Regions from separate parts of the Neorhizobium sp. NCHU2750 genome, predicted to be linked through region 1. Evidence: predicted binding sites of a transcription regulator. Region 1 holds the regulator's gene; each other region holds the start of a gene.
The links. The regulator HrcA, encoded in region 1, represses chaperone genes, less so after heat shock. The targets are predictions, from matches to a motif close to GTTAGCACTCNCNNNNNGNGAGTGCTAAC.
Positions count from the first base shown of each region.

Region 2: the regulator HrcA is predicted to act here: its motif matches at 3,740-3,768, upstream of groES (co-chaperone GroES).
Region 3: the regulator HrcA is predicted to act here: its motif matches at 5,831-5,859, upstream of NCHU2750_RS26615 (co-chaperone GroES).

Region 1 is NZ_CP030827.1:1,178-11,863, reverse strand. It holds gene NCHU2750_RS00065 (LPS export ABC transporter periplasmic protein LptC) at 1-480, shown strand, start outside; gene NCHU2750_RS00060 (LptA/OstA family protein) at 493-1,086, shown strand; gene lptB (LPS export ABC transporter ATP-binding protein) at 1,156-1,902, shown strand; gene rpoN (RNA polymerase factor sigma-54) at 2,032-3,570, shown strand; gene hpf (ribosome hibernation-promoting factor, HPF/YfiA family) at 3,778-4,353, shown strand; gene ptsN (PTS IIA-like nitrogen regulatory protein PtsN) at 4,417-4,881, shown strand; gene hemW (radical SAM family heme chaperone HemW) at 4,915-6,108, opposite strand; gene rdgB (RdgB/HAM1 family non-canonical purine NTP pyrophosphatase) at 6,115-6,759, opposite strand; gene rph (ribonuclease PH) at 6,871-7,587, opposite strand; gene hrcA (heat-inducible transcriptional repressor HrcA) at 7,764-8,852, shown strand; gene grpE (nucleotide exchange factor GrpE) at 9,049-9,681, shown strand; gene NCHU2750_RS00010 (hypothetical protein) at 9,713-9,949, opposite strand; gene dnaA (chromosomal replication initiator protein DnaA) at 10,295-10,686, opposite strand, start outside.
Region 2 is NZ_CP030827.1:413,628-424,313, reverse strand. It holds gene mctP (monocarboxylate uptake permease MctP) at 1-936, opposite strand, end outside; gene NCHU2750_RS01995 (DUF3311 domain-containing protein) at 926-1,123, opposite strand; gene NCHU2750_RS01990 (bifunctional riboflavin kinase/FAD synthetase) at 1,281-2,261, opposite strand; gene NCHU2750_RS01985 (TIGR01459 family HAD-type hydrolase) at 2,331-3,179, opposite strand; gene groES (co-chaperone GroES) at 3,829-4,125, shown strand; gene groL (chaperonin GroEL) at 4,184-5,827, shown strand; gene NCHU2750_RS01970 (adenylosuccinate synthetase) at 5,954-7,198, opposite strand; gene NCHU2750_RS01965 (hypothetical protein) at 7,312-8,217, opposite strand; gene NCHU2750_RS01960 (NUDIX hydrolase) at 8,413-9,081, shown strand; gene NCHU2750_RS01955 (hypothetical protein) at 9,254-9,871, shown strand; gene NCHU2750_RS01950 (methyl-accepting chemotaxis protein) at 10,042-10,686, opposite strand, start outside.
Region 3 is NZ_CP030830.1:88,187-98,872, reverse strand. It holds gene NCHU2750_RS26650 (LacI family DNA-binding transcriptional regulator) at 83-1,105, shown strand; gene htpG (molecular chaperone HtpG) at 1,411-3,303, opposite strand; gene NCHU2750_RS26640 (hypothetical protein) at 3,510-3,731, shown strand; gene NCHU2750_RS26635 (DUF982 domain-containing protein) at 4,074-4,373, opposite strand; gene NCHU2750_RS26630 (Hsp20 family protein) at 4,451-4,924, opposite strand; gene NCHU2750_RS26625 (hypothetical protein) at 5,074-5,364, opposite strand; partial or broken gene NCHU2750_RS26620 (usg protein) at 5,459-5,729, opposite strand; gene NCHU2750_RS26615 (co-chaperone GroES) at 6,005-6,319, shown strand; gene groL (chaperonin GroEL) at 6,374-8,002, shown strand; gene NCHU2750_RS26600 (hypothetical protein) at 8,326-8,574, opposite strand; gene NCHU2750_RS26595 (GAF domain-containing sensor histidine kinase) at 8,978-10,686, opposite strand, start outside.

The DNA.
Region 1 (10,686 bases):
CTTTCCATCGAGAGCGCGAAGATCGAAGACGGCAAGATCGTCATGGAACGACCCGCGATATCCGGTCGCAACGCGCAGGGCATCAGCTATTCGATGCTGGCGACCAAGGCATTGCAGGATATTCAGAACCCCAACATGATCACCTTGAAGGACGTCAAGGCGGCGGTACCGATCAACGAGGATATTATCGCCCGTGTAACGGCGACGAGCGCGGACTTCGATCGCGGAGCCGACGTTCTCGATCTCGCCACACCATTCGACGTCAATCTCAGCAACGGCGTGACCGCGCATTTCAAATCGGCCCATGTCGATATCCCCGGCGGTACGATGAACACCTCGGATATGGTGAATATCACGATGACCGAAGGCTCCATTGTTGCAGATTCGATGAAGATCACCGATAAGGGGCATACCCTCACGTTCACCGGCACAGTTCGGGTCCATCTCGATCCTGCAGCCACTCGCAACAAAGGCAAGTAGAGCCCGGCCGCCATGATGCATCATCGCTTATACTCCCGCATTCCTGCCGCGACCGCGGCGGCACTTCTCTGCTGTTTGGGCACATCCGCCTTTGCTCAGTCGACAACCAGCAATATGGGCGGCCTCAAGCTTTCCAATGACCAGCCGATCCAGATCCAGAGCGACCAGCTGGAGATCAAGGATCAGGAAAAGAAGGCCTATTTCACCGGCAACGTGAATGTCGTGCAGGGCACGACGACGCTGAAGGCCGGCAAGATGACCGTGCTTTACAAGGAAAAGGCCAATAGCGACGGCAAGACCAATGGCGACAGCAAAGCTGCCGCGACCTCGATCTCCAGCGGCAATGCGGATATCGACAAGATCTTCCTCGACGACACGGTCTATCTGAACTCCGGCACCCAGCAGGCGACTGCCGACAATGGGCAGTTCGACATGGCCAGCCAGACCTTCGTGTTGACCGGCAAGCAGGTCGTGCTTTCCGATGGCCCGAATGTCTTCCGAGGCTGCAAGCTGACGGTGCACATGCAGACCGGCGAGGCCAAGCTCGATGCCTGCGGCCAACGCGTTGAAATCATGCTCGACCCGAAGTCGCGCCCCAAGCAATAGACCCAACACGTGAAGCTTCCTTTCCTCTCCCGCTCACCGGCAAGTGCTACACCTTCGCCAGAACCATTCATGGCGCGTGACAAGACGCGCTATGAGGGCACTCTCGTTGCTCACGGCCTTTCCAAGACCTATGACACGCGGCGGGTGGTCAACGGGGTCTCCCTTGTTGTTCGCCGTGGCGAAGCCGTCGGACTTCTGGGACCGAATGGCGCAGGCAAAACGACCTGTTTTTACATGATCACGGGTCTCGTGCCGGTCGACGAAGGCATGATCGCCATCAACGGCAATGAAGTGACGCGCATGCCGATGTATCGCCGTGCGAGGCTGGGTGTCGGCTATCTTCCGCAGGAAGCGTCGATCTTCCGTGGGCTATCGGTGGAAAACAACATCCGCGCCGTGCTTGAGGCGCACGAACCCAATCGCGACAAGCGCGAGGCCAAGCTCGACGAGTTGCTGGAAGAATTCCATATCAGCCATCTGCGCAAGTCTGCAGCCGTCGCCCTTTCCGGCGGCGAGCGGCGGCGCCTGGAAATCGCGCGCGCGCTCGCGACGGACCCGTCCTTCATGCTGCTGGACGAGCCTTTTGCCGGCGTCGACCCGATCTCCGTCTCTGATATCCAGAATCTCGTTCGCCACTTGACCGCACGTGGTATTGGGGTACTGATAACCGATCACAACGTACGCGAAACCCTTGGCCTCATCGATCGAGCCTATATCATCCATGCCGGCGAAGTGCTGACGCATGGACGGGCTTCGGATATCGTGAATAACCAGGACGTGAGGCGGCTCTATCTCGGGGACAAGTTCAGCCTCTGAAATCGCAGCGAAATAATCTCTGCGCCGCTTGACCAAATCTCTCAAAAAAGCAATTCTTGTGCCAGATGCGCCTAAGGCGGCTGAGCAATGAATGCGCGGCCAAGGGATTTCGGGAGTTTAGCGTCCACCATGGGTTTAACCGCCAGCCTTTTCCTGCGACAGACCCAATCGCTTGTCATGACGCCGCAGCTGATGCAGTCCATCCAGCTGCTGCAAATGACCCATTTCGAGCTCAACCAGTTCATTGCCCAGGAGCTGGAAAAGAATCCGCTGCTCGAAATTGCGCCATCCGACGGAGAAAGTGGCGCGGAATTAGGCCATAGTGACGCAGCCGAGCACAGCACGAGCGACGGCGAGACGGATGCCGGAAACTGGCCGGATGACCAGGGTATCGTCATCAGCGAGACGTTTGGCGACGAGCTCGACGGCGGCGCCGAGAACGTGTTTCCCGACGACCAGCCGGAACGCCGGGCTGATGCACCGGAGCTGCTCGGCCAATGGAAATCCATGCCTGGCGGCGATGCGGGCGAAGACTATGATTTCGACGATTTCATCGCCGGTGAGGTCGGCCTACGTGAGCATATCAGCCAGCAGGTGCCATTGCTGCTGAGAGAACCGCAGGACCGGCTGATTGCGCAGCAACTGACCGACGAGCTCGACGATGCGGGTTACCTGCAATGCGATCTGGGGGACGTGGCCAGCCGGCTGGGAACGGACTTGCCGCATGTGGAGCGCGTTCTGGAGCGCCTTCAGACGCTTGATCCTTCGGGCATATTCGCTCGCTCGCTCGGAGAATGTCTGGCAATCCAGCTACGGAACAAGGACCGCCTTGACCCTGCGATGGCGGCACTGGTCCAGCATCTTGAACTTCTGGCCAAGCGGGATTTCACCACGCTTCGGAAACTCTGCGGCGTGGATGACGAGGACCTTCTCGACATGCTGTCGGAAATCCGCCAGCTCAACCCGAAACCCGGTGCGGATTTCGCTGGGCAGGTGGCCGATGTCATTTCCCCGGATATCGTCGTGCGGCCGGCAAATGGCGGCGGCTGGGCGGTGGAACTCAATCCGGACACGTTGCCGCGTGTGCTGGTCAACCAGATCTATTTCCAGCAGGTATCGAAAGGCTGCCCGAAGAACAGCGAAGACTATGTCTTCCTGTCGGACTGCCTGCAGAACGGCAACTGGCTGACGCGCAGCCTGGACCAGCGCGCCAAGACGATCATGAAGGTGGCGAGCGAGATCGTTCGGCAGCAGGATGCCTTCCTGATGCATGGCGTCGATCATCTGCGGCCACTCAATCTGAAGACCGTGGCGGAAGCGATCAAGATGCATGAATCGACCGTCAGCCGCGTCACGTCCAACAAGTACATGCTGACGCCGCGCGGCATGTTCGAGCTCAAATATTTCTTCACCGTCTCGATCGGATCGGCCGACGAAGGCGGCGACAGCCACTCTGCCGAAGCGGTGCGCCACAAGATCAGGGTTCTGATCAATCAGGAGGTGCCAGAAGCCGTGCTGTCCGATGACGATATCGTGACCAGTCTGAAACAGGCGGGCGTCGATCTCGCCCGGCGTACGGTCGCCAAGTACAGGGAAGCCATGAACATTCCCTCCTCCGTGCAGCGGCGCCGGGAAAAGCGCGCGTTGGCGCGGGCCGCAGCAGTGTAACCGCATTCACAGCACATCCACAGGTGGAGACGTTGACATCCCAACGCCCGGAGGCTAGAAGCCCCGCCGCAGCCGGGGGACGCCCTCTCCCAGCCCGCAGGCCGGGATGTCAGCGCTAATTTGCGACAATCGGTGCGAACGGCTTGGATGCAGGAGCGGCTTGGCGTAGACTGGAACACGCAAGTCACGACAAGAAGGAATAATTCCATGAGTGTGCGCGTATCCGGTAAACATATGGAAATCGGCGATTCTTTCCGCCAAAGGATCGAAGACCATATCGGGGAGGCAATAACGAAATACTTCGATGGCGGCTATTCAAGCCAGGTCATCGTCGAGAAGTCCGGACCGCGGTTCTCGGCAGACTGCAAGGTGCATCTCGATACCGGCATGGTCTTTCATGCAGCTGGCGAGGCAAACGATCCCCAGGGCAGCTTCGATGCCGCCGCAGAGCGGATCGAAAAGCGTTTGCGCCGTTACAAGCGCCGTCTGAAGGATCATCACGCAGGCGTCCAGGCGAACGGATTTGCCGAAGTGGCCTATACGGTCATGGACCGGGTGCCGGATGAGGACGAGGATGTTCCGGACGATTTCGCTCCGACGATCGTCGCCGAAAGCACGAAGCCGCTGCGGACGATGTCGGTCGCGACTGCCGTGATGGCGCTCGATATGACCGACGAACCTGTGCTTCTTTTCCGGAGCCCCGGTGACGAGAAGCTGAACATCGTTTACAGGCGCCAGGACGGCAATATTGGCTGGATCGATTCCACCAATATCAAGAACTAAAGAAACTCGGGAGGCGTCGGCAACGGCGCTTCCCACGCCCTCGCGGCACAAAGGATGAAAAGAATGGCATTGGCAGATCTGCTGCATCCAGATGCGATTATCCCTGCCTTGAAAGTGACCTCCAAGAAACAGCTCCTGCAGGAATTGGCTGTCAAGGCAGCCAAGCTCACAGGCGTTTCCGAGCGGGAAATCTTCGACGTCATCCTTCAGCGCGAACGGCTGGGATCGACCGGTGTCGGGCATGGCATCGCCATTCCGCATGGCAAGCTCGCCGGTATTTCGTCGATCAAGGGCATCTTCGCACGGCTTGAAAGCCCGGTCGATTTCGAAGCGCTGGACGACGAACCCGTCGACCTCGTCTTCCTTCTCCTGGCACCCGAAGGGGCCGGCGCAGATCATCTGAAAGCTCTGTCGCGCATTGCCCGCGTGCTGCGCGACCAGGAACTCGTCGGCAAGCTACGCCAGACGGAGTCAGCATCGGCCATCTATGCCTTCCTCAACGAAGAGCAGGCCAACAACGCCGCCTGAGCGCGGCCTTCCTTTTCCTGAAATGACGGCAGATCAGCAGGCGAGATCGGCAACGACCGCGTCGAGGATCAGCATGCCGCTCGGCGTGCAGCGCAGGCGCGAGTTTCCGAGCCGCTCGATGAAGCCGTATTCGAGCAGGCGCTCCTCACGCACGGGATCCGGGTCGCGGCCGGACAGTTCCTGCCAGCGAGCGAGATCGACACCCTCCTTGAGGCGCAGGCCCATCAGCAGCAGCTCGTCGGCCTGCTCCTCGTAGCCGAGGATTTCCTGCTCGATCATGCCGTGTCCCTGGGCTTCCACCTGCTCGAGCCATGTTTCCGGGCGGCGCTCGGTGGCGGTGGCGATCTTGTTGCGGCCGCGAGCGAGCCGACCGTGGGCTCCAGGCCCGATGCCGGCATAATCGCCGTAACGCCAATAGGTGAGATTGTGGCGGCTTTCCGCCCCCTGTCTCGCATGGTTGGATACTTCATAGGCCGGCATGCCGTGGCGCGCGGTGATTTCCTGCGTTGCCTCGTAGAGCGCTGCCGACTGGTCGCCGTCCGGAACGATGAGCTTGCCCGCCTTGTGCAGGCCGTAGAAAGGTGTCCCCTCCTCGATCGTCAGCTGGTAGAGTGACAGATGGTCGACGGCATAGGAGATCGCCTCCTTCAGCTCCGCCTCCCAGGCCTCCACCGTCTGTTTCGGCCGCGCATAGATGAGGTCGAAGGACATGCGCGGAAAGATTTCGCGCGCCAGGCGGATTGCCTTCAGGGCATCGGCCACATCATGCAGGCGGCCGAGGAATTTCAGATCGGCATCGTTGAGCGCCTGAACGCCCATGGAGACGCGGTTGATGCCGGCCGCGCGGTATCCGCGGAAGCGCTCCGCCTCGACGCTAGAAGGATTGGCCTCCATGGTGATCTCGATGCCATCCGGCACGCTCCAATGGCGGGCAATACCGTTGAGGATCGCCTCGACGGTCGAGGGGTCCATCAGTGATGGGGTACCACCGCCGAGGAAGATGCTGGTGACAACCTTCGGGCCACTCATCGCCCGCATCGTTTCCATCTCCTTCAGGAAGGCTGCGGTGAAACGGGCCTGATCCACCGGCTGGTGGCGAACATGGCTGTTGAAGTCACAGTAAGGACATTTGGCCGCGCAGAAGGGCCAATGGACATAGACGCCGAAGCCCGGCTCGCCCGTATCGGGCAGCAGCGTATCGGGAGTATTGAGGACGACGGCGTTCACGGAAAATCAGGCCTCCAGGCAGGTCTCGACGAAAATCTTGAAGGCACGGGCACGGTGCGAGAGCGCCGAAGCATCGCCCGGCTTCCAGCCGTGCTTTTCCTCGCTCGTCATCTCACCAAAGGTCGTCTCATAGCCTTGCGGCTGAAAGAGCGGATCGTAGCCGAAGCCGGCGGTGCCGCGCGGCGGCCAGGCGACCGTGCCTTCGACTTCACCGCGGAACATTTCGGTATGGCCATCCGGCCAGGCAAGGCAGAGTACGCTGACGAAGCGGCAGGTCCGCTTGTCCGGCGTCGTGGCGCCCTTATCCTGCAGCGCCTTCTCGACCTTCTCCATCGCCATCTGGAAATCGCGGCTGCCATCCTCGCGCTCGGCCCAGTTGGCGGTATAGACACCCGGAGCACCATCCAGCGCATCGATGACGATGCCGCTATCGTCTGACAGTGCCGGCAGGCCGGATGCCTTGGCGGAGGCGAGCGCCTTGATCGCGGCATTTTCTTCAAACGTGGTGCCGGTCTCGTCAGGCTCTTCGAATTTCAGTTCGGCTGCCGATTTTGCCGAGAAGCCGAAGGGGCCGATCAATTCGGCAATTTCCCGGATCTTGCCGGCATTGTGGCTGGCGACGACGATGGTCTTGGTGTCGAGCTTGCGCATGGGGTTCCATTTTTCGAAAAGAGAGGAGTGGGGGTGCCGTAACCAAGAGCCTTCCCCGGCGGGGGAAAGAATGGCGGCCGCCGTATGAGGGGCGGCCGCGCCTGATAGCAATCAGCCGATCGCCTGTTTCTGCAGGGCAACGAGTTCCTGCGTGCCGGCCTGGGCGAGTGCCAGAAGCTGAAGAAGCTCGTCCTGAGTAAACGGCTTGCCTTCGGCGGTGCCCTGGATCTCGACGATGCCGCCGGAACCGGTCATGACGAAATTGGCATCCGTCTCGGCCGCACTATCCTCCAGATAGTCGAGGTCGATGACGGCCTGATTTGCGAAGATACCGCAGGAGATTGCCGCGACATGATCCTTCAGGACCTTGTCGAGCTTGATCATCGAACGCGTTTCCATCCATTTCAGGCAATCGTGAAGCGCAATCCAGCCGCCGGTGACAGAAGCCGTGCGGGTGCCGCCATCCGCCTGGATGACATCGCAGTCGATGGTGATCTGCTTTTCGCCGAGCGCTTCGAGATCGACGACAGCGCGCAGCGAACGGCCGATCAGGCGCTGGATCTCCAGCGTGCGGCCGCCCTGCTTGCCCGAGGCCGCCTCGCGCTTCATGCGGTCGCCGGTGGCGCGCGGCAACATGCCGTATTCAGCGGTCACCCAGCCCTTGCCGGTGTTGCGCAGCCACGGCGGCGTCTTTTCCTCAAGGCTTGCCGTGCACAGCACATGCGTGTCGCCGAATTTCACCAGACAGGATCCCTCGGCGTGTTTGGAAACGTTGCGCTCGAAGGAAACCTTGCGCATCTGATTGACTGGTCTGCCTGAAGGCCGCATGCATCACTCCCTATAAGTATTTCCTGCCTTCTAAGATCGTCCGCCGCCATTTGCAAAGAAAAAGCCGCTGACGCAGCGCGCAGTGACAATCCGCGTCGTTTCAATCATTTCCCTTTTAAGCCGTCGCCTTCACCGACTATATTTACAAGACGACAAAATCGAGGTGACGGCAAAAGATGGAGTTTCCGACGGCTATGGGCTTGGATGCCGGTTCGATGCTTGACGATCGCTCGCGCGAAATCTTCCGCCGCATCGTCGAGGGCTATCTGGAAACGGGCGAACCGCTCGGCTCGCGAAATCTTTCCCGGCTGCTGCCGATGTCGCTCTCGCCGGCCTCGGTGCGTAATGTGATGAGCGACCTGGAACAGCTCGGTCTCATCTATTCGCCGCATGTCAGTGCCGGCCGGCTGCCGACCCAGAGCGGCTTGCGCTTCTTCGTCGACGCCTTCATGCAAACGGGCCATCTTTCCGACGAGGAGAGAGCCAGCATCGACCGGCAGATCAGGCCGGTGGAGCGAGACCAGACACTGGAAAACCTGATGGCGGATGCGAGCCTGATGTTATCCGGCGTGTCGCGCGGTGCCGGCATCGTTATCACCACCAAAAGCGATCCGGTGCTCAAGCACGTGGAATTCATCCGGCTGGAACCGACAAAGGCGCTTGCGGTCCTGGTCGGCGACCACAACCAGGTTGAAAACCGCATCATCGAATTGCCGGCGGGGGTCACCTCATCGCAGCTGACCGAAGCCGCCAATTTTCTCAACGCGCATCTGGCCGGGCAGACGCTGCCGGAATTCAGATCCCAGCTGAAGCGGCTGAAGAGCGAAGTGCAGACGGAAGTCGATGCGTTGGCGCAGGATCTGATCGAGCGAGGACTGGCCGTCTGGTCCGGCGATACCGAGGAAGGCAAGCCGACGCAACTCATCGTGCGCGGCCGCGCCAATCTTCTCGAAGGGCTTGGAGAAACGTCCGACCTCGACCGGCTGCGACTGCTGTTCGACGATCTGGAGAAGAAGGACAGCCTGATCGAGATCCTCGAACTGGCGGAAGCGGGACCGGGTGTCAGGATTTTCATCGGTTCGGAGAACAAGCTGTTTTCGCTTTCCGGTTCATCGCTGATCGTCGCCCCCTATCGCGACGGCGAGGACCGCATCGTCGGTGCCGTCGGCGTCATCGGTCCGACGCGGCTCAATTATTCCCGCGTCGTGCCGATGGTCGACTATACCGCCCAGCTGATTGCCCGTCTCTCGCGCGGCTCGATCTAAAGCACATCGCAATCGCGTCGGAGCCTTGATTTTTTCGCCGCAAACCTCGATATCCAGCGCAAAATTCAAGACACTGCAGTGCGGCAAGCAAAAATCGGCATGCCGAGATGCTGTAGCCTCATAGGACCCCGCGCATCGTCCTTGCCGAAGCCAATCCGGGCTTGCGGGCCGATGCGCCAAGTAATCGGAGAACGTCATGACCGACGAAACCAAGAAAACCGGACCTGACGCAGCGTTCGCAGACAATGCGGAAGCCACCGCAGCCGCTCTCGACGGCGCGGCCGATCAGAATGCCGCGGAAATCCCAGCGGCGGAGCCCGACCCGATCGATCTCTTGAAAGCTGAAAACTCCGACCTGCGTGATCGCTTCCTGCGGCTTGCCGCGGAAATGGACAATCTGCGCCGCCGCACCGAGCGCGACGTGAAGGACGCCAAGTCCTATTCCGTCGCAGGCTTTGCCCGCGACATGCTGGCTGTGTCGGACAATCTCCGTCGCGCCCTCGATGCCGTGCCGGCCGATCAGCGCGCCGCAGCCGACGCCACGCTGACGACCCTGCTCGAAGGTGTCGAAATGACCGAGCGCGCCATGCTTTCGGCACTCGAGCGGCATGGCGTGAAGAAGATCGACGCGGAGGGCGAGAAGTTCGACCCGAACTTCCACCAGGCAATGTTTGAGGTCCCGAACCCTGCGGTACCCAACAATACGGTCATCCAGGTGGTTCAGGCAGGCTTCACCATCGGCGATCGCGTGCTGAGACCCGCCATGGTCGGCGTCGCAAAGGGCGGACCCAAAACGGAGCCAGCGACGAGCGCCGCCAATAACGGCTGATCGAGCATGAAGAAACGTCCGCGACGTTTCTTCAGTGGGTCGTTTCGAGAGCCGAGCTTGCCAGCGAACGGATAAGCTCAAGCTCTTGCTGCAAATGCAGGCGGGTCCGTCGATCGGTATCCGCCAGCGAGCTGCCTTCATCGGCGGCCAGGGCAAATATCATGTCGAGCTCGTCGAGCAGGCCAGGGTCCTTGATCGCCAGCAGAGTGATGACTGCCTTCAACAGTTTGTCGTTAGCCGCGATCCGTGCGCGCGCTTCTTCATTCATGACCTTCCTCCAGGCAATCGATGAAACATGTGGCGCCTTTTTGCAAAGCAAAGGGGGAAGACCATTGTTCCTTGAAAAGAATTCTTTTTTGCTGCGATCGAGACACACGATTTGGGTCTGAGGCCCAGAGCGGCCTGCAATGATGCCATTTTACGGGTACGTGGTCGGCTGGCGGCGGCCAGAAGCGGCCTACTCATCAGCATTCCCAAGCCACAAGGCTCTCGCTTTGCTTCTGTTGCCGCACATAGCTGCACCGGATGCGCGGAATACCGCGTAAGCGCGCAAACAAAAGGGGACCGGCCCACGATGGGCCGATCCCCTTTTCTAACTAGAAACCCGAAAAGATCAGGCGTTGTTTTCGTTGATCAGGCGCTTCAACAGTTCGACTTCGTGGCCGAGCTTGGTATCCGCGCCGATCAGTTCCTCGATCTTGCGCACAGCATGGAGAACGGTGGTGTGATCGCGACCGCCGAAGCGGCGACCGATTTCCGGGAAGGACCGCGGCGTCATGGTCTTCGACAGATACATGGCGATCTGACGCGGCTTGACGATGACGCGGGTGCGACGGTTCGAGACCAGTTCCTGTCGCGAGACATTGTAATGGCGGGCAACGATGCGCTGGATGTCCTCGATGCGAACGCGCCTGGCTTCGCCGGCCCCGACCAGATGAGCGAGAAGCTCGTCAACGCGATCGATGGAGAGAGACGGTTCGAAGGAGCGGCGGAACAGGAGCTGGT
Region 2 (10,686 bases), 410 kb from region 1:
CGGCACGACGTCGTTGGGGCTCGACAGCGTCAGATGGGCGGCATGGCCCATATAGCCGAGCAAGGCCAGAAGACCGAGCAGCAGCGTATAGGCCGGCAGCAGCACGGCGTTCTTACGGATCGTCTTGCCGCTGTTCGATGCGAAGATGCCGGTCAGCGTGTGCGGATACATGAAGGCGGCAAGCGCCGAGCCGAGCGCCAGCGTCGCATAGGCGACATACTGGTTGCCGCCGAGAAGCAGGCTGCCTGCACCCTTGGCGGTGAAATCGGCCTGGGCGGCGTTGAAGACGTTTTCATAACCGCCGAGCTTGATCGGGATGACCGCCACCGCCGCGATGACGGCGATATAGATCATGATATCCTTGACGAAGGCGATCAAGGCCGGGGCCCTCAAGCCCGCCGAATAGGTATAGAGCGCCAGCACGATGAAGGCGATGGCAAGCGGCACTTCGCCGTGAAGCCCGAGCGCCTTCAACACCGCCGTCATGCCGACGAGCTGCAGCGCGATATAGGGCATGGTGGCGATGACGCCGGTAATGGCGACCGCGAGTTCAAGGCCGCGCGAGCCGTACTGGCCATAGACCACATCGCCGGCCGTCACATAACCGAAATCCTTGGCCTTCTGCCACAGGACCGGCATGACCATGAAGACGAAGGGATAGACGACGATCGTATAGGGCAGCGCGAAGAAGCCGTAGGCGCCGACCGTATAGACCAAGGCCGGGACGGCGATGACGGTATAGGCCGTGTAGAAATCGCCGCCAACCAGAAACCAGGTGATCCAGGTGCCGAAGGAGCGGCCACCAAGGCCCCATTCGTCGATATGGGCAAGCGTCTTGGGGACGCGCCATCTGGCGGCGACGAAGCCCATGACGGTGACGAGAAGGAAGAAGAAGATGAAAACGGCCAACGCCGTCGGATCGATCTCAGTCGTCATGGCGCATGCTCCGATAGGCGATCCAGGTCAGGACCGCGGTGATCGGCACCCAGGCAAGCTGATACCAGTAGAAAAAAGGAAAGCCGAAAAGAACGGGATCGTGAAAATTGTAGAACGGGACCCACAAAAGGCCGACATAGGGTATCAACAGCAGCCAACAGGCCGCCGTCGCATAGCGTTTTCTCATGATTAGTTATCCCTCACCGAGCGCGACTCCCGCGCACGGGGTAACTAAATCACCTGATACTTATCAAGAACAAGCAACGGCAAGGCGAAGTTCGGCCTGCCGTTGAGGCTGGCATGCGGCAATTGCGCGTCCCGCGTGAATTTGCGGTTTGTCAATTTCAGAAGGCGATTCTTGCGTCCAACTCGCCGATCGGCGTGACACCAGACAGCAGCGCGCGCGCCTCCTCCTCGTCACGCCTGATCTGCGCCACCAGTGGGTCCAGCCCGTCAAATTTCAGCTCGTCGCGCAGATGGCCGAAGAAGGAGACCGAGCCGATCTCGCCATAGAGCGAGCCGGAAAAATCGAAGAGATAGGTTTCGAGCAGCGGCGCGCCATTGTCGGTCACCGTCGGGCGGCGGCCATAGCTTGCCACGGCGTCGTAAAGCGTGCCGTCGGGGCGGCGGAAGCGCACGGCGTAGATGCCGGGCTTCAGTTCCGTTTCCGGCGCAAGCTGCATGTTGGCGGTCGGGAAGCCGAGCTGGCGACCGAGCTTCTGGCCGCCGATCACTTCGCCCTCGACCGTATAGTGATAGCCGAGAAGGCCGGCCGCCTGGCTGACATCGCCCTGGCCCAACAGATTGCGGATGCGGCTGGACGAGATCACCTCGGCATTTTCGTCCCGGAAGGCATCGACCAGCGAGACCGAGAAGCCGTGACGCTCGCCGGCCGCCATCAGAAAGGCCGGGCCGCCTTCCCTGCCCTTGCCGAAATGGAAATCGAAGCCGGTCACGACCGCGCTCGCCCCCAGCCAGTCGATCAGGATCGAGTTGACGAATTCCTCCGCCGAGCGGCCGGCAAACTCGCGGTCGAACGGATATTCGATGACCGAGAGGAAGCCCATGGCTTCCAGCAGCCGTGCCTTGAGCGGCGCGGGCGTCAGGCGGAAAACCGGCTGGTCGGGACGGAAGACGGTGCGCGGATGCGGCTCGAAGGTCAGGACCAGCGCCGGCACGCCACGCTCTTTCGCCAGGTTCAGCGCCCGTTCCAGCACGCTGCGGTGACCGCGATGCACGCCGTCGAAATTGCCGATCGCCACGACGCCGCCCTTCAGGCTCGACGGCAGCGGTTCCTTCTTGTCGTTGCGGTGGAAAACGGTCATGTGGCAGGTCCGGATCAGGCTATTCTACATTGCAAGACCAGTTGGGCGAGATCGATCAGGCCAGATCAATCAAGCCAGTCTGGGCATCCAGAATTTCGGCGCGGCGTTTTCAGCCTTGAGCCAGGCCTTGAGGATCGCCTCGTCGGTCTCGCCGTTGACGGTATATTCCGCGACATGGATGCCGCCGGAGATATAGAGCAGGTCGAGGCCCTGCGAAAGCGCGCCGCGCACATCGGTCGGCATGCCGTCGCCGATAGCGAGCACCTTGGCCTTGTCGAAATCGCCGCGCGCCTCGCGGGCAGCGGCGAGCGACGCATCATAGATCGGAAAATGCGGCTTGCCGGCAATGCGGGTCTTGCCGCCGAGCTGTTCGTAATAGGCGGCAACCGCACCGGCGCAGGGGATCATCTTGTGGCCGCGCTCGACGACCAGATCCGGATTGGCGCAGATGAAGGGAACGTCGCGGGCGACCCAGGCCTTCAGCATGTCGGTATAATCTTCCGGCACTTCCTTCTCGTCGTCGAAGAAGCCGGTGCAGACGATGGCTTCGGCCTCATCGGCGGAGACGACCTCGACGTCGATGCCGTCGAAAAGCGGCATGTCGCGCTCGGGGCCGAGCAGGAACACCTTTTTCGGACCTTCGGCGATCAGGGTGCGGGTGACGTCGCCGGAGGTGACGATACGGTCATAGGTATCGTCGGCAACACCGAGTGCCTTCAACTGGGTGATGACGCCCGGCGACGGGCGCGGGGAATTGGTGATCAGCACGACGGTGGCACCCGCCTTGCGGGCCGCCGCGAGTGCGTGGCAGGAATGCTGGAAGGCAGAAACGCCGTTATGCACCACGCCCCAGACATCGGACAGGACCACGTCGTAGCCGCCGAGAACCTCGCTCAAATTCTGGATGCGCTCAACCATTCTTATCGATCACCTCTGCATGGAACTGCCGGTGATGTCGCAAAGCGTAGCCGCTATGGCAAGGAGATTTGCGTGCGGTGCGGGATATTTCATCGGATCGTTACATGAGAGCCGGCAGGCGGATCGGGAAGCGGCTGCGACGCAAAAGCCCAGAACGGCAACCATGCTCCGTCTCTTGCGACCAAGACCCCTCCCTACCCTCGCCACAAGGGGGAGGGCTTAACCCAGCTGCCCCCCGGGCTTCAATTGAGCCAAGGCGGTCACCTCAGATCCTCTCCCCTCTTGTGGGGGAGATGGCCGGCAGGCCAGAGGGGGACTTTGTCAGATACAAACCGGCTGCCTTGAAGCAGGCCACCACGAAGGAAGCCGCCTCTTTAAAACTGTCACGTTCAGGCGTTATCAGGGACGCTGCCATCCTCTGGTCAAACTCGGTCGGCAAAAGCCATGCTGCCCGGGAAGGGCGGTTCCGTTAAGCCTATTTCGCCTGATGGAGCGCGGTGGCAACGAAAATTTCGAGCCCGTTCTTGACTCGCCTGATGGCCACCCTTATCTCGGGCTCCGTTAGCACTCTGAAGAGAGGAGTGCTAAACGAGATCCGCGGGTCTTATTCCTGAGACCTGTCCATGTCATTTGATCGAGGGATTAGACAATGGCAAGCACAACTTTCCGCCCCCTGCACGATCGCGTTGTCGTCAAGCGCGTCGAGTCTGAAGAAAAGACCAAGGGCGGCATCATCATTCCGGACACCGCCAAGGAAAAGCCGGCTGAAGGCGAAATCATCGCCGTTGGTCCGGGTTCGCGCGACGACAAGGGTGCACTCGTTGCTCTCGACGTCAAGGTCGGCGACCGCGTCCTGTTCGGCAAGTGGTCCGGCACGGAAGTCAAGCTTAACGGCGAAGACCTTCTGATCATGAAGGAATCCGACATCATGGGCGTTATCGGCTGATTGCCGGCAACGCCTTTTTCTTAAAATTCGCTGACACCTCTATTCAGGAGTTCTCAACATGGCAGCTAAAGAAGTAAAATTCGGCCGCTCTGCGCGCGAAAAGATGCTGCGCGGCGTCGACATCCTCGCTGACGCAGTGCAGGTAACGCTCGGCCCGAAGGGTCGTAACGTCGTTATCGACAAGTCCTTCGGCGCTCCGCGCATCACCAAGGACGGCGTATCGGTCGCCAAGGAAATCGAACTTGACGACAAGTTCGAAAACATGGGCGCCCAGATGGTCCGCGAAGTCGCTTCGAAGACCAACGATATCGCCGGCGACGGCACCACGACTGCAACCGTTCTGGCCCGCGCGATCGTTCGCGAAGGTGCAAAGGCCGTTGCTGCCGGCATGAACCCGATGGACCTGAAGCGCGGCGTTGACCTCGCTGTTGCAGAAGTCGTCAAGGACCTGCAGGCAAAGGCAAAGAAGATCTCCACCTCGGCTGAAGTTGCCCAGGTCGGCACGATCTCTGCCAACGGCGACAAGCAGGTTGGTGCAGACATTGCCGAAGCCATGCAGAAGGTTGGCAACGAAGGCGTCATCACCGTCGAAGAAGCCAAGACCGCTGAAACCGAACTCGAAGTCGTCGAAGGCATGCAGTTCGACCGCGGCTACCTGTCGCCCTACTTCGTGACCAACCCGGAAAAGATGATCGCCGACCTCGACGACGCTTTCATCCTCCTGCACGAAAAGAAGCTCTCGAACCTCCAGGCCATGCTGCCGGTTCTCGAAGCCGTCGTTCAGACCGGCAAGCCGCTCGTCATCATCGCTGAAGACGTCGAAGGCGAAGCTCTTGCAACGCTCGTCGTCAACAAGCTGCGTGGCGGCCTGAAGATTGCTGCCGTCAAGGCTCCGGGCTTCGGCGATCGCCGCAAGGCCATGCTGGAAGACATCGCCATCCTGACCGGTGGTACCGTCATTTCCGAAGACCTCGGCATCAAGCTCGAAAACGTCACCCTCGACATGCTCGGCCGTTCCAAGAAGGTTTCGATCTCCAAGGAAAACACGACGATCGTCGACGGCGCCGGCCAGAAGGCTGACATCGAAGGCCGCGTAGCCCAGATCAAGGCGCAGATCGAAGAAACCACTTCGGACTACGACCGCGAAAAGCTGCAGGAACGTCTTGCCAAGCTCGCTGGCGGCGTTGCCGTCATCCGCGTCGGCGGCTCGACCGAAATCGAAGTCAAGGAACGCAAGGACCGCATCGACGACGCTCTGAACGCAACCCGCGCGGCCGTTCAGGAAGGCATCGTACCGGGCGGCGGCGTTGCCCTGCTCCGTTCGGCTTCGAAGATCACCGCCAAGGGTGAAAACGATGACCAGGAAGCTGGCATCAACATCATCCGCCGCGCGCTGCAGGCCCTGGTTCGCCAGATCGCCGAAAACGCCGGTGACGAAGCTTCGATCGTGGTCGGCAAGATCCTCGAAAAGAACGAAGACAACTTCGGTTACAACGCCCAGACGTCCGAATATGGCGACATGATCGCCATGGGTATCGTCGACCCGGTCAAGGTTGTCCGTACGGCTCTGCAGAACGCAGCTTCGGTTGCTTCGCTGCTGATCACCACGGAAGCCATGATCGCCGAGCTGCCGAAGAAGGACGCTCCGGCCGGCGGCATGCCTGGCGGCATGGGCGGAATGGGCGGCATGGACATGATGTGAGACCATTGAGGTCTTGCGTCTGAGCCATCCGGTTCAGAATACGGAAAGGGCGGTCGCGAGGCCGCCCTTTTTGCATTAGGGGCAATGCTTTCAACATTTTGTGCAGAGGATCAGGGGCATGCTCCATCAAGCATCGGTCACCATATCTGCGTTCAGATCCACCTCCACCTTGCTGCTGACGTCGTGGCGCCCCGGCCCCCAGCTTTCCGCCGCAAGCGCAAGACCGGCAGCCTCCGCGATGCGGCAGGCCGCGCCTGCCGGATCGAGATACACGGCGTTGCCATCATCAACCACGGCAAAGGCGCCTTCCGCCTGATCGAGACAGGTGACTGCGAGACCCGCCGAGACGGCAATGCCAGCATGGTCGCGGTCGAGATCATGGGCGATGGCATTGCGCAGGATATCGAGATCGAGCGGTGCGAGGCGCAGGGTCCCCTGCCAGTCGTTCGGCGCGTTGGTCGGGTCAGTGATGCGCAGATTTTCAAGTCTCGCCACCTCGCCCTTCAGCGGCCCCGCGCCGTGCCGGGTGGTATAGACGCGCGTCACATAGGTCACGTCGAGCGTATCGATGCCGGCTCCCGAGGCGATGGCAAGAATGTTTTTAAGCCCGGTATTGGAACGGGTCACATGCGGGAAGGCACCGAAATCCTGATCGAGCAGCAGGCCTTGAGCCGCCTCGAAAATGACCGGTCCCAGTTCGGCCAGCCGACGGTCGGGCCACAGCACAACATGATCGAGCGTCGCCTCACAGTCCTCCATGAACCGCAACATCGTGGCCTCCGCCCGAAGCGCCGATGCCAGTTCGCCGGGAAGGTTTTCCATGCCGAGAGCGGCCAGCCGGTCAGGCACCCAGAGGTCACGTATCGCAGCAAGGCGGGCGGCAAGATCGGGACGATAGAGATCACGCAGGGTGAGCGAGAATTCCGGCCTCAGGTTGCGTTCGATCGTTTCGCCGAAACCGAGGCCGCAACTGCCGTGACGGCCATGGCCACGCGCCATCTCGACCGCCTGGTTGAGGATGACGTCATAGGGCGTGGTGACGGGAACGGCAGGATCACCGGTCAGGCGGCGCCGGATACCGAGATCGGCGAGCGTGGCGAGTTCGTCGATCAGCAGCATCGGATGGGCGACGAAGAAGCGGCTGAAATGGGTCGCGGCACCGGCGAAGCTGCCCGATCCCACATGGTGGAAAACGTGTCGCATACCTTGCGGCGAGATGACCGTGTGGCCGGCCTGGGCGCCGCCATTGCTGCGGACGACGACGGCGTTTTCGCCGGTGTTTTCCGCCATGGCCGACAATCGGTCGACCATCAATCCCTTGCCTTCGTCACCATAGGCAGCGCCGATGACGGCCTGTGCTCGGATGTTCATGGGAAAGCTCCTTGTCTTGGGATTAAAGAGGGCAACGAAGGGTGCAGAAAGCCCTCCCCTCGTCGCAGGGGTGGGAGGGGCTCCCTATCCCCTCCCGAAATGCAGCCGCCGGATCAGAAGAAGTTCAGGAACTTTCTCTTCGGGCGGGCGTGCACGGCCCTGGCGACGATGGTGCCGGCCTCGGCGCCCCAGCTTGCGGCCACATCATCGGCGTCTCGCCCTTCGTTGATCTCGATGATCGACACGACCAGTTCGGCCAGACGGCGGTAGTCTTCCAGCACATAGGTGCGGCCGGGCAAAAGCGGCTCCCAGGTGTCCAGCACCCTCGACATCCGGCTGGCGGCATAGCCTTCGCGAATGACGATGTGGAAGACGTCGTAATATTTCTGCGCAGCCTGCAGGCATTGGCGGGCGCTCAGGCCTCCGCGCGGACCTTCGGTGCCGAAGATCTCGCTAATCTGCCGGCCGGTCAGCCCGTCGAGGATCGGCTCGTCGCCGATGGTGAAGAGATACCCCTTGCGGCCGCGCTTCTCGAAGGCATCGGTGGATGTCTTCAAGGCGGCAAGCAGGTGGGCTGCACTGTAGCTTTCGCCGTCATTGCCGCCGCCACCGCCTTCCAGCCACAAGCCGCGGATCTGGCTTGCGAGCGAGATATCGGCCTCGAACTGGGTCGCCTGAAGCGGTGCCCGGTCGCAGGTCGCATCCCCGATCGCCGCGACCATGATATGCGGATCGCTGACCGGGCGCCGGTCGTAGATTTCCGATGTCAGCGTCACCAGCCCGTTGCGCATCAATTCATGCGCGATCATGCCCATCGAACCGGTCACGTCAGCGGCAAGGATGATCGGCGTCGACTGCGGGTTGAAATCGCTGTCGCGACTTTCGCGATAGCCGAAGCGCGCCGGATCGAAACGCGGGTCCATGCCGGTAGCGCCGAAAATCTCCGAACGGCTGCGGCCGTTGACGTGGCGCGCGTTGTAATCGGCCCAATCGGCCGTGCTGAAACGTCCCATACCCATGGCAACACTCCTTTGCTTCTGCCTTCGGTTCGCGGCGCCGGGCTGCGTTCCGTTTCGAACACTGCCCGCCTGCCGGTGATCTCTATATAAACTTGCAATATGTATTTTGCAAGTTGCCATTTGCAATTTGTTGTTCTGCGAGGCAGCGGTTAAGGAAGAGGCCATGAGCGCGAAGCGCTGACGAGGTTTGAAGAGATGGCTGAAACCGACTACCCGCGGCCGATCGTGACAGTGGACATCGTGCTTTTGACGGTCTGCGCCGCGCGGCTGCATGTTGCACTCCTGCCGCGCCCGGGCGAACCTTATGCAGGCGCCCCGGCACTGATCGGCGGTTATGTCCATACCGACGAGGATGCCGATACCCAATCTGCCGTGGTCCGCATTCTCAAGGCCAAGGCGGGGCTGACCGGTATCTTCTTCGAACAGCTCAAGACCTTTGCCTCCGCGACTCGCGATCCGCGCGGCTGGTCTGTGTCCATCGCCTATGTTGCACTGGTCCCCCCTGCCCTGGTGGAGCATGCGGGCGTCACCCTCGATCTGCGACCTGCCGTTTCGCCGGGCGAACTGCCCTTCGATCACGGCGAGATCATCAAGACCGCGCTGGAAAGGCTGCGCGGCAAGGGCGCCTATTCCACCATTCCGGCACGGCTTCTCCCGGATGTTTTTACGATGTCGGAACTGCAGGCGATCTACGAGACCGTGATGGGCGAGAGGCTGGACCAGAGCGCCTTTCGTCGCAAGATCAACGACCTCGACCTTTTGGAGGAGGTAGAGGGCGAGAAAAGGCAAACGGAGCGGGCAAGACGGCCGACGACGCTCTACCGGCTCAAATCACCGCTCAAGGTATTCGACCGACGGATCTGATCTGATCTGATCTGGCCGGACATTATTCGGTATCGGATCAAGGAGATATCCGCCCGATGCCGCCACAGCCATATGCCCGCATGGCGTGTGGCATCCTGAGTCCATATCATCTAAACGCTTCTTCGAATGGCATGAAGCCGGCCTTCGGGCCGGCCGCGACAAGGAGACCCGGATGCGACATGAGGAAACGATCAGCAGAGGCAGCTTCACCTTGCGACGGCCGGATGTTCTGGCGGTCATGGAGGTCCAGCGCGGCGCATCAGCCGCAGTGGTCGAAGACAAGACCGGGCTGTGGCGCAAGCTCCGCCTCCTGTCGATCATCGTGCTGATCCCGTCGATCATTGCCGGCATCTGGCTCAACCGACCGCCCTATATGCAGATCGGCGTGGTGATCCTGATCGTCTTCGGCTTTCTGTTCAAATTCAGCGACTGGCGGATAAAGCGGGGCATGGGGCAACTCGGCGCGAGCAGAACCGTGTCGCAGAAGGCCGTGGTCAAGGCGATCGACAAGCGGATCTTCAAGGGCCGCGACAGCGTGCGCGGCGAGGCCCGTTTCAGCGAGGACGGTTTCGAGCTGGTGCAGGACAATGTCCGCTTCGCCGCCAACTATGACGACGCCGAAAGGATAGGCCTGATCTTCGAGCGCGACGGCATCCTGCAGATCACCGCCGGTGACGCCCGCGACCTGCCGGACGTCATCTTCTTCATTCCGCTTGCGCAGATGTCGGACGCGGATGCCGTGATGGAGCGGGTGCAGAACAGTTCGTCATTCGTCTTCACCCACGCCTGAGATCAGCGGATAACCGGATATGGGGGACATCAGCACAGCCAATGACAAGGCACAGTATTAGCCCGCAAGTTATTACTTGATGTCTGCGTAACCCAAGCGGGCTGTGCGGCCTGACTGCGCTGCCCCGCGGTAACACCGCGCCAGAGGTGATACGGGCAACGCAAGCAGCCTCAGGCGCTGCGGCGTAGAGATGGCGTTGCGGATGACGGGGCGGCCATCGCTTCGGCGGTGCGGCGCAGGTGCTCCGCCTGATCATCTTCCATCTCGGCAACCTCGATGCGGAACCGGCCGATCAGGTCCTGGAGCCGGCCGGCTTCGGCGGCGAGCGTGGCGCCGGCGGCGTTGGCTTCTTCCACCATGGCGGCATTCTGCTGGGTTACCTGGTCCATGCGGTTGACGGCACCGTTGACTTCGGAAAGCCCGGTCGACTGTTCCCGCGACGAGGTGGCGATCGCATCCATATGCCCGTTGATTGAAACGATATGCGCCTCAATCGCCTTCAACGCGGTGCCGGTCTCGCTGACCAGCTTGACGCCGGAGGAGACCTCGACGGAGGATTTGCCGATCAGGCCCTTGATCTCGCGGGCGGCGGCTGCGGAACGCTGCGCAAGTTCGCGTACTTCCTGGGCGACGACGGCAAAGCCCTTGCCTGCATCGCCGGCGCGGGCCGCCTCGACGCCGGCATTCAAGGCCAGAAGGTTGGTCTGGAAGGCAATCTCGTCGATCACCCCGATAATGCTGGAAATCTGGCCGGAGGACTGTTCGATACGTGCCATCGCCTCGACGGTGTTCTGCACTACCTGACCCGACAGGCG
Region 3 (10,686 bases), on a different replicon from region 1:
GAGCAGAATAAATTTCAAACGCCTTGAAAATGCGCTATGAAATTGCAGACCGACCGATCCAGGGAAGGTTTGGGGGATTTGAATGCCGAATGAAAAGAGACCTTCCTTCTCGGGGCATATAACGGCGGACGATGTAGCCGCGGAGGCGGGCGTATCGCGTTGGACGGTGAATCGCGCGTTCCGCAAGGAGGCCTCGATCTCGCCCAAAAGTCTCGAAAAGGTTCGCATCGCCGCAGAACGCTTGGGCTATGTACCGGATCTGCGGGCGGCCAGCCTCGCCTCGGACAGGACAAACCTCGTTGCATTGCTAATCGATGATTTCGCCAATCCGCACAAGCTGGTGATGATGGAGCGGTTGACGCGAATTCTGAGGCGCGCAGGCTGGGATATCCTTCTCGTCAACACGATCGACCGCGACGACACGGGGAATGCGCTGGCAAATGCCAGCCAGCGCCGCGTCGATGCCGTCATCCTGATCGGCATCCAGTTCGATGACGACGTCCTCGATGCCGCCCTTCATGCACGTCGTTTCCGTAAGCTGATTATTTTCGCCCGCACCTCACGCAATCCCAACACGATTTCGATTGCGGTTGACGATGTGAGCGCCATGACGGAGATCGCGAACTACGTGCATGAGCGCGGTTACCGGCGACCGTTGTTCCTGGCCGGCCCGCGCACGGCCTCGGCGCATCTGTTGCGCCAAGAGACATTTGTCGACTATTGGCGCCAGCATTTCGACAGCGAGCCGGAAACGGTCGCCGTGACGGCTTATGATCCTGCGCTCGGCGCGGCAATTGTCGAGCAGACGCTTTCCGGGCGCCTGGAACCGGAAATGCCTGACATTCTTGTCTGCGAAAACGATGCGCTTGCCATAGGTGCAATCGATGCCATTCGCCACAGCCTCAAGCTGCGCATCCCCGAAGATATCGCGGTTATCGGCTTCGATGACGTACCCGAGGCAGCGAGCGCCAATTATCGACTTACCACCTACCGTCAACCCCTCACCGAGATGACGCAGTATCTCGTTCATGTACTCGGCGAAAAAGATGATCGTGACTTTAACCGGATATTTTGTGGCGAGCTGGTTGAGAGAGATAGCGCGTGACAGCGTTATGCGCGGTGATTACCGAGCTTATCCTTGTGTATCACCCTACGGTGGCTTTAGCACTTGGGCTCTTGATGGGAGCCGAACCTTCGACCCGCAAAGTTCAAACGAACCTAGTATTCAAAGATCCTTTAAATAACAGAAGTTTGGCGGTCTGTGCACTGAGTGCGGCTGGCGATGACCTCAGATCGTGAACCGAGAAGCGCTGTGCATTCCCGAAGAACGCGAAACACCGCCGATCGCGCTGAACCCTTCTCTGCCTAGGCTTGTGGCTAGGCAGCCGAAGACCACCTCGCCAGGACCTTTCACTTGCCTTGCCCAATGGCCAGCGCAAACAGCCTGGCCTGTCGGTCGGCAAAAGCCCGCGGATTGGCTGGTTTGTCCCCGTCAAGAATGCGTGCTTCGTCAAGCAGCAGCCAAGCCGCATCCTCCCGGAAGGCCGGGTCGTCGATCGAGGCGATACTTCTAACACGCTCGCTCTGGGCATTGATCTCCAGGATCGGCTTCGTTGCCGTCTGCAAACGCCCCGCCCCCTGGAGGAGCTTTTCGAGTTGGCGATCGGGCCCATGCTCCGACGCGACAAGGCATACCGCACTTTCGGTCAACCGATCGGAGACACGCACGTCAGCGACTTCCTCGCCGAGGACGCTTCGAGCGAAATCGATGAACGCGGTAACTTTAGGAGAGGCTTGCCGGCCAGCCTCATCGTCCCCGCCCGCCCTTGAAACAGCGTTCAGATCGGCAAGGCCCTGGGTAACCGATTTGAATGGCTTGCCCTCGAAATCCGCAACATTAGTTGGCCAGAAATTGTCCACGCCATCAGTCAGGAAAAGCACCTCTATCCCTTTGGCTCGAAAACCCTCGAGTTGCGGCGACGATCTCAGTTGGTCCAGACTGGAGCCGCTAATGTAATAGATCGCCGACTGCCCTTCCCTCATTCCGGCCAGATAGTCGGCCAGGCTCCGAGTTGCCCCATCGGATACGGTACTACGAAAGCGCGCCAGCTTCAGCAACTGTGCGCGCCGCTCGAAGTCGTCGTAAATACCTTCCTTAAGAATAGGGCCGAACAGATCCCATACTTTGGAAAACGTCTCGGCTTCGCCTTCAGCCATTTTCTCCAGAGCCGAAAGGATCCGACTCGTTACGCCCTTTTTGATAGCGGCAAGCACGGGACTTTCCTGGATCATCTCACGGGAAATGTTGAGCGGCAGGTCCGAGGTGTCGACGATGCCACGGACAAAGCGCAGGTAGCGCGGCAGCAATTCGGCCTCATCGGTTATGAAGACGCGCTTCACGTAGAGCTTCATCCGACCCCGTCGGTCTGGATCGATCAGATCGAATGGTTGAGAGCCCGGTATGAAGGCAAGCGTAGTATATTCGTGGCGGCCCTCAGCGCGGAAATGCACGTTAGCCAGCGGCTCATCGTACTGGCCCGAGACACTACGATAGAAATCGTCGTAGTCCTGCTTAGATATCTCGCTCTTCTGCTTGAGCCAGAGCGCTGCACCATCGGACACCTGTGACGGCTCCGCGCCCTCGTTTTCTACCAGACGTATAGGAACAGGCACGTGGCCGGATTGATCACGAATGATCTTCTCGACCGTCCATTTGCTGGCGTATTTCTTCGCATCGTCCATGAGATGTAGCACGACACGCGTACCGCGTGCTGGTGCTTGCCCGTCTTCGGTCCCGACGATGTCATAGCTTCCCTTACCGTCGGATGACCATTTCCAGGCCTCGCCCTCGCCGGCGCGGCGGGAGATGACATCGACCCGATCGGCGACCATGAACGAAGAATAGAACCCGACGCCGAACTGGCCGATCAGCTCCGCCTTCTCGCCAGCCTTGGCCGCCTCAAGCCGCTCCATGAACGCCTTTGTTCCGGAGCGCGCGATCGTGCCAAGCGCGTCGATCATCTCCTCGCGGTTCATGCCGATGCCGTTATCCTCAATAACGAGTGTCTGCGCCGCCTCATTGAGCGTTACGAGAATCGCCGGCGGGGTTCCATCGGACGCGAGCTGCGGCTTGGAAATGGACTCATACCGCAGCTTTTCGCAGGCATCCGCGGCGTTCGAGATCAATTCCCGGAGGAAAACATCTTTGTCCGAGTAAACAGAATGCACCATCATGTGCAGGAGCCGGCTGACGTCGGCCGCAAATACGTGTTGCTCGGGCTGCAGCTCTTCTACTGTCGTCACGAATACCTCCATTCGTACAGAAATCGCCGGTCAAATGGTTTTTCTGGGATAAGAATTCAAGCGCCATCGCCCTCGCCCACTTGACACTTTTCTAAGACTTTTTTCGTTCGTGTCTGAAACCTGGAGACAGCGCTACCTGAGCGTCTCATTTTCGTAGTGTCTTCCCGACTTACTCTCGTACGATCCTGTCTGACAGGAGTAGCGACATGAGCAATCTGGTTCCGAACGCATTCTATTGGGCTCGTTCCGTAAAACATAACGAGGGGCGTCTTACGGTTGTGAAGGTTTCTACGATATTTGGCACAAGTCGAGAATTCTGGACCTTGGCGGTGCCGGGATCGTATCAGCATTTCATGATCGACGACTTCGAGATCCTCAGCGAGATCGAGCAGCCTAAAACGGCATTCCGTCTTCAAGCAGCTGAATAAGACGACCCGCAAGCAAGTTTAGCACTGCTCGACAGCCCTCAATCAAACCGTCTCTGTGTCACGTCGCGTCGTGACGAGGTTGCCATCGTTACTTCTTCAAAAGCCGTGACAACCCGATTGGCTCCAACGAACCTACAATGCCGTCAATGACGAGTTGTGAGGGCGGACAGTGGTCTGGTGGATGAGCAAAATACCGCCGAGCCAACGCAAAACCTGTCCAACTCGACGGCAAAGAGTGCTGAGCGGGAACCTTTAGCAGAGCCCGTCTTTTTTGACTGTGAGCGGAGTTTTTTATAAAATCGCTGGGCAGATGCTCCTGCATGTGGGGACCTGGTGAGCCCCTCACTGCACATGGGGATCTGTGTCGCTACGCGACCGAGCTGCCACAACCGCCGGCGTCTCAGTCGTAAGAAGCTCGTGCTTCTCTGCGAACGCTACGAAAAGGCCGCGCGCCGTCTCCGATTCGATCTCGCCATGCAGTGCTGCCTGGCACGCGTTCAAGGCGACAGCGTGAGCCCTGTCCCTGAGTGAGCCTGGCCACTCAACAAGGTGTCGGTAAGCATCTGTCACCCCTCGAACTTGCGCCGGGAACCCGAGGCCAACCAGAATGGTGACGGGTTCTCTGAACATATCGGGTTTCATCGTTTTCTCCTTCCCTACCCGCAATGTTGATGGGCGCCATCGCAATGGCGCCCTGACCCAATGAACGAATTTCAGGATCACGCCGCTTTTTGGGCTTCGATCTGTGCTGGAGCGACCGACGTCAATGCAGGCGTGCTCTGGATCGAAATCTTCCTCGGTTTCAGAGCCTCGGGGATTTCACGAACGAGCTCGATCGTCAGCAGACCGTTGTTCAAGTCGGCCGCGTTCACTCGGACGTGATCAGCTAGTTCGAAGCGGTGCTCAAACGGACGACCTGCGATACCGCGATGCAGGTAGTCCTCCGACGGAGAGTCTTGCTTCTTGCCCGTGACTGTCAGCAGATTGGACTGGAAGGTGATGTCGAGATCATCCTGAGCGAAGCCCGCGACCGCGATCGAGATACGGTAGGTGTCATCATCCGTTTTGACGATATCATAGGGCGGCCAGTCGTTCGACGAGCGGGCGCGCTGGGCGTTTTCGAGAAGATTGAAGATCCGGTCGAAGCCGACGCTCGAACGGTAGAGCGGTGCGTAGTCGTAAGATGTTGCCATAGCCATATCCTCCTTGAAGCAACATGGGTACGGGAATGCCAAAAGCGGCGCTCCCGGCAAAGCCAGCCCATTGTTGAGCGGCTGGCGACATTCGATTTTGGTTTGCCGATTTTTCGATTCAAGATCTGTCGCGAAAAAAATCGACGGTATCAGTGGATCGAGCGGCTTAGGACGCGATGGGGATAAGTTGCCTTGAACTGCGATATCATTGCGCATGCCTGCTGCAACAGGCGCGCCGCCGTTTCAGGCGTGTCGCGCGCAAGGTCATCAGCGTTGGCACGGATCGCCTGAGCCAAGTTTGCAGACATCAAGGCGAAACGTCCCTCGCCATAGACCAATGCATCCTGGGACGTTGTCTCGAGCCACCGGGCGAAATCGATAATGATTTCTTCCCTTTCGGAAACGCTCGCGTTTTTCATGATCTCGATATTCTGTTCCATGCGGTCTCGACTCCATACAGACGTGGAAAAGCGACCGAGCTCATCAAGCCTCGGCCGCCGCTCAGCTAGGAGAGCGAGAAATCGAATTCAAGGTTCACTGCAGCTTGAATTCGCCATCGACGCGTCGCCATTCATTCGGCCCGATCAGGCGCTGGTGGCTGTAACGAACAGAATGCAAAGGCCCATCGAGAGAGGTCTTCCAGAAATCCAGGAACTTGCGCATCTCGGGGAAATCAGGTGCGAGATCGTAGTCCTGCCAGACATAGGTCTGAAGAGCGAATTCAAAGTCTGGGATGCGATAGAGGATGTGTGCGGTGGTGGCCGTAGCCCTTGAGCTGTCGATCAATGTCCGATGAGAATTGCATGCTTCATCTCCGTTTCGTGACAATGCTAAGGTGACCCAAATTATGAGGGACTTCAAGATAGAACCATTATTCTTGTCGATTTTACTCAACGATTGCAGTGCGTTAGCAGCCGATGCGGCCGAGTGCTAATTTTTTCAGTTCACCCTCTTGAAATCGAAAAATCTCAAAAATAAATTTTGCCCGCGAACGCTCGAATGAGGTTCGCACCCGTCCGGATTGGTCACCCGGTCCGGTAGGGGATTTTGCGTCATCTTTTTTGTCCAATGGAGGAAAACATGTCGTTCCGACCACTTCACGATCGCATTCTCGTCCGCCGGGTCGATTCCCTGGAAAAGACCAAAGGCGGCATCATCATTCCGGATACCGCCAAGGAAAAGCCATCCGAGGGCGAGGTCGTCGCCGTCGGTCCTGGTGCGCGCAACGAAGCCGGCCAGATCCAGGCGCTCGACGTCAAGGCGGGCGATCGCATCCTGTTTGGCAAATGGTCAGGCACCGAAATCAAGATCAACGGCGAAGACCTGTTGATCATGAAGGAAAGTGACGTCCTGGGCATTATCGAAGCCCAAGCTGAGCAGAAGATCGCTGCCTGAGCATCAGCCGGCAACCCTATCAGTCAAAAAGCTGCCTATTGAAGGAGTGAACAAATGGCTGCGAAAGAAGTCAAATTCAACACCGATGCCCGCGAACGCATGCTGCGTGGCGTCGATGTTCTTGCCAATGCGGTAAAAGTCACGCTTGGTCCCAAGGGCCGCAACGTCGTCATCGACAAGTCGTTCGGCGCGCCACGCATCACCAAGGACGGCGTTTCCGTCGCCAAAGAGATCGAACTGGAAGACAAGTTCGAAAACATGGGCGCGCAGATGCTGCGCGAAGTGGCGTCGAAGACCAATGATCTGGCCGGCGACGGTACGACAACTGCGACCGTTCTCGCCCAGGCCATCGTCAAGGAAGGCGCTAAGGCGGTTGCGTCGGGCATGAACCCGATGGACCTGAAGCGTGGCATCGATGTCGCTGTCGATGCAGTCGTCAAGGAGCTGAAGACCAACGCTCGCAAGATCACCAGCAATTCGGAGATAGCTCAGGTCGGCACCATCTCGGCCAATGGCGACGAGGAGATCGGCAAGTATCTGGCCGAAGCGATGGAGAAGGTCGGCAACGAAGGTGTCATCACCGTCGAGGAAGCCAAGACCGCCGAGACCGAGTTGGAAGTCGTCGAAGGTATGCAGTTCGACCGCGGTTATCTGTCGCCGTACTTCGTGACCAATCAGGACAAGATGCGGGTCGAGCTCGAGGAGCCATACCTCCTCATCCACGAGAAAAAGCTGTCGAACCTGCAGGCTCTTCTGCCTGTGCTCGAAGCTGTTGTGAAGTCCGGCAAGCCTCTGCTGATCATTGCCGAAGACGTTGAAGGTGAGGCCCTCGCAACGCTCGTCGTCAACAAGCTGCGCGGCGGCCTGAAAATTGCGGCCGTCAAGGCCCCTGGTTTCGGCGATCGTCGCAAGGCCATGCTCGAAGACATCGCCATCCTCACGGGCGGAACGGTCATCTCCGAAGACGTCGGCATCAAGCTGGAAAACGTCACGCTGAACATGCTCGGCCGGGCCAAGAAGGTGGCGATCGAGAAGGAGAACACGACGATCATCGACGGCGTTGGTTCCAAGGCCGAGATCGACGGACGAGTGGCCCAGATCCGCGCCCAGATCGAGGAAACGACCTCCGACTATGACCGCGAGAAGCTGCAGGAGCGTCTTGCTAAGCTCGCGGGCGGTGTCGCCGTCATCCGCGTCGGCGGCTCTACCGAAGTCGAGGTCAAGGAGAAGAAGGACCGCGTCGACGATGCTCTGCATGCGACGCGTGCAGCCGTCGAAGAGGGTATTCTGCCTGGTGGTGGCGTAGCATTGCTTCGTGCGGTCAAGGCGTTGGACGGTCTACCGACGGCCAATGACGATCAGCGGGTTGGCATCGACATCGTTCGCAGGGCGATCGAGGCACCTGTGCGTCAGATCGCTGAGAATGCCGGTGCCGAAGGCTCCATCATCGTTGGCAAGCTTCGGGAAAAGAGCGATCTGTCGTTCGGATGGAACGCCCAGACCGGCGAGTATGGTGATCTCTTTGCCCAGGGCGTCATCGACCCGGCCAAGGTGGTGCGCACCGCGCTCCAGGACGCGGCGTCGGTCGCAGGTCTGCTGGTGACAACAGAAGCGATGATCGCCGAAAAGCCAAAGAAGGACGCCGCCCCCGCCCTTGCCGCTGGTCCGGGCATGGACTTCTAACCAGTTCCAACGCCCGCCCCACCGAGGGGCGGGCTATTCTGGCGGGGATGATATGACAGCACCAATTTCGAAAGAAGATGCGCGCTTTTGTGCCAGCGTCGTCAAGGAGGTCGCACGCGCTCAAGGCATCTTGCGCGATCCCGCAGCAATAGGTCGCCTGACCGCAACGGTTGCCAGACTTTACAACAGAGGTATGCAGGATCGTGACGAGCTTCTCAACGCTGCCCTAAAGTCAGTCACGGGCGAACAACCCAGGTGAGAGCTGAAGAGAAATCGTCGTGAGATTGATCATGGAGACAATCCATGGGATGATGAGCGCCTGGTCAGTTGCCGAACTCTGATAAGTCGTGAACCATTGCGATATCAGCCAGTCCCCTGTGACCGTCCATGGCCTGAACCAACTCGGGCAGTGTATTATGACCTTCGCGGAATAGATTGAGGCAGATCTCGGCAGCAATTAATGCGTCGGGGTCATCTTTGGTCAGCCCGTACCGATTTCGCCAGGATTTCAAGGCGACGTCGATGATTTCCAGTTCGGGCGGGCCAAATGTTGTTTCGAAGAATGATGGCATTTCGGTATTCCTTCACAGCGCAAAGCGATGTGGGGAGGAAGTCAAGGAATTCAAGCGGCTTGGCTAAGTTTAGATCTTGAACCGATACGAACCGGTGACCCGCCGTTTCGAACCATAGCGAAATCATACACTTATCGACGCACCATCTAAATGATTGGACGCGGCGACGACAAAAAAGGCCGGGGCAAAATCGCACCGACCTCCCTCACCGTCGCCTCTTTACCAGTGCCAGTACATCCGTGGTCAAAGCCAGGTGGCGACGAAGCATTGCGAGCGGCGAATTCATTCAGCGCTCATCAGCAATACCGATGGCATCTTCTACGCGACCAATGTGTTCACAAGAAGTCAGTCATCAAGCTACCGAATTCACCTGACTTGAACCGCACCGCGTTCATCTAAAGCCTCAACCGACCAAAGGCATGCGGAAGGTGAAGCGCGTCTCGATCTCGTCTGACTTCACCTCGATCGTCCCGCGATGAGCAGTGGCGATCTCCGAGGCGATGAACAAGCCAAGACCGAGCCCCTGCATGCTCGGCCGCAGATCACCGCGTCTAAACGGCTGGAATAGCTTAGCAACCGTTTCTTCCGAAATCGGCTGCCCGCCGTTGGCAACGGACACTTCCAGCATCTGACCATTCACGCCAGCCACAATCCTGACAGGCTCGGTCTCGACACCATGGGTGATGGCATTCGACACCAGATTGGAAAACAACTGGGCAAGCCGCAGCCGGTCGATGGCAAGTGCTGCCGGGAGATCGAGGGATACGGCGATCTCCCGATCCGGATGAGACAGCTGCAGTTCTTCAACGACATGCCGTAGAGTGAGGCCAAGGTCGTCGTCTGCCAGATCGAGGACAATGCCTCCACCCATCCGCGCGCGAGCCAGGTCCATCACGTTGTCGACAAGGCCGATCATCCGCGAAATACTGGCCTTCATCAGTTTCAGGACGAGAGGGCTGCGGGCGGTCCAGCCTTCCTTCAGGAGGCGCGAGGTGCCGGCGTCGACCGCGGCAATCGGATTGCGCAGGTCATGGCCAAGAACGGCGATGAACTGCTCGCGCAGCTCCGACAGACCCTTCTCGCGTTCGAGCAGCTCTTCCGTCGCCTTGAGGCGGTCGTCCGCATAGAGGTGATGGCCGATCAGTTCAGCAAACAGCTTGAAGGTGCCGATGACTTGCGGATTGTTGACCTTGGCCGGATGGGGATCGATGGCGCAGAGTGTGCCGAAAAACTGGCCATTGGCCAGGATGATCGGAACTGAGATATAGCTGCGCAGACCGTAGATCCGCGGCGTATGGTGGTCGCGATAGAGAGGTTCTTCAGCGGCATCATCGAAAACGATCGGCTGGCGATGCCCGCGAATTTCGTCGCAGAGCGTGCTTTGGACCGGCAGCTCGTCGCCGGGCTTCAGACCAAAGCCGACATGGTCGAGCGATTGGCAGGTGATCCAGCGATCGTCGGTCACCCGAGCGACGGCAGCAAAGCCCATTCCCGTCATGCGAAGAACGACATCGAGGATCGTCGGGACCGCGGCGATACCGGCGACGCGTGCTATATCCTTGGAGAAGTCTTCCGCGCTTGCGGCATCGTCCACGACAGGCGCCTTCTCGGCGTTGGCAACGATTTGGACTGCCTGGGTCTTCTCGATTGCGATGGCAGCCGCTCCCGCGAGCGTTTCCAGCACATCGACTTCCCAGTCGGCCGGTGAATACGGTCGCGCCCAATAGGCCCCAATGGCGCCGATCGGATTTTCGACACGAACTGGTGCCATCGCGACGGATTTGACAAAGGTGCCGGCATAGAGCTCGTAGGGAATTCGATCGTCCTTTGTCACGTCAGGAACGACGACCGTTTGCCGATGGATCATGGCCCAGCCGCTGATGCAGGCCGAAGCAGGAAACTTATGGCCCTTCCACAGCGGGCCGATCGCATCTTCCTCGATGTAATGGCAGAGATCGCCGTCAAGACGGATGATGGCAATACCATCGCAGCCGATCAGCGAACGGGCGGTGGCGCGCAGCGTTTCCACGACATCTTCGAAACTCTCGGCACGTCCCATCGCTGCGATCGCCTTATTCAGCGTCGACAGGGGTGTCGCGACTTTCAAAGTTT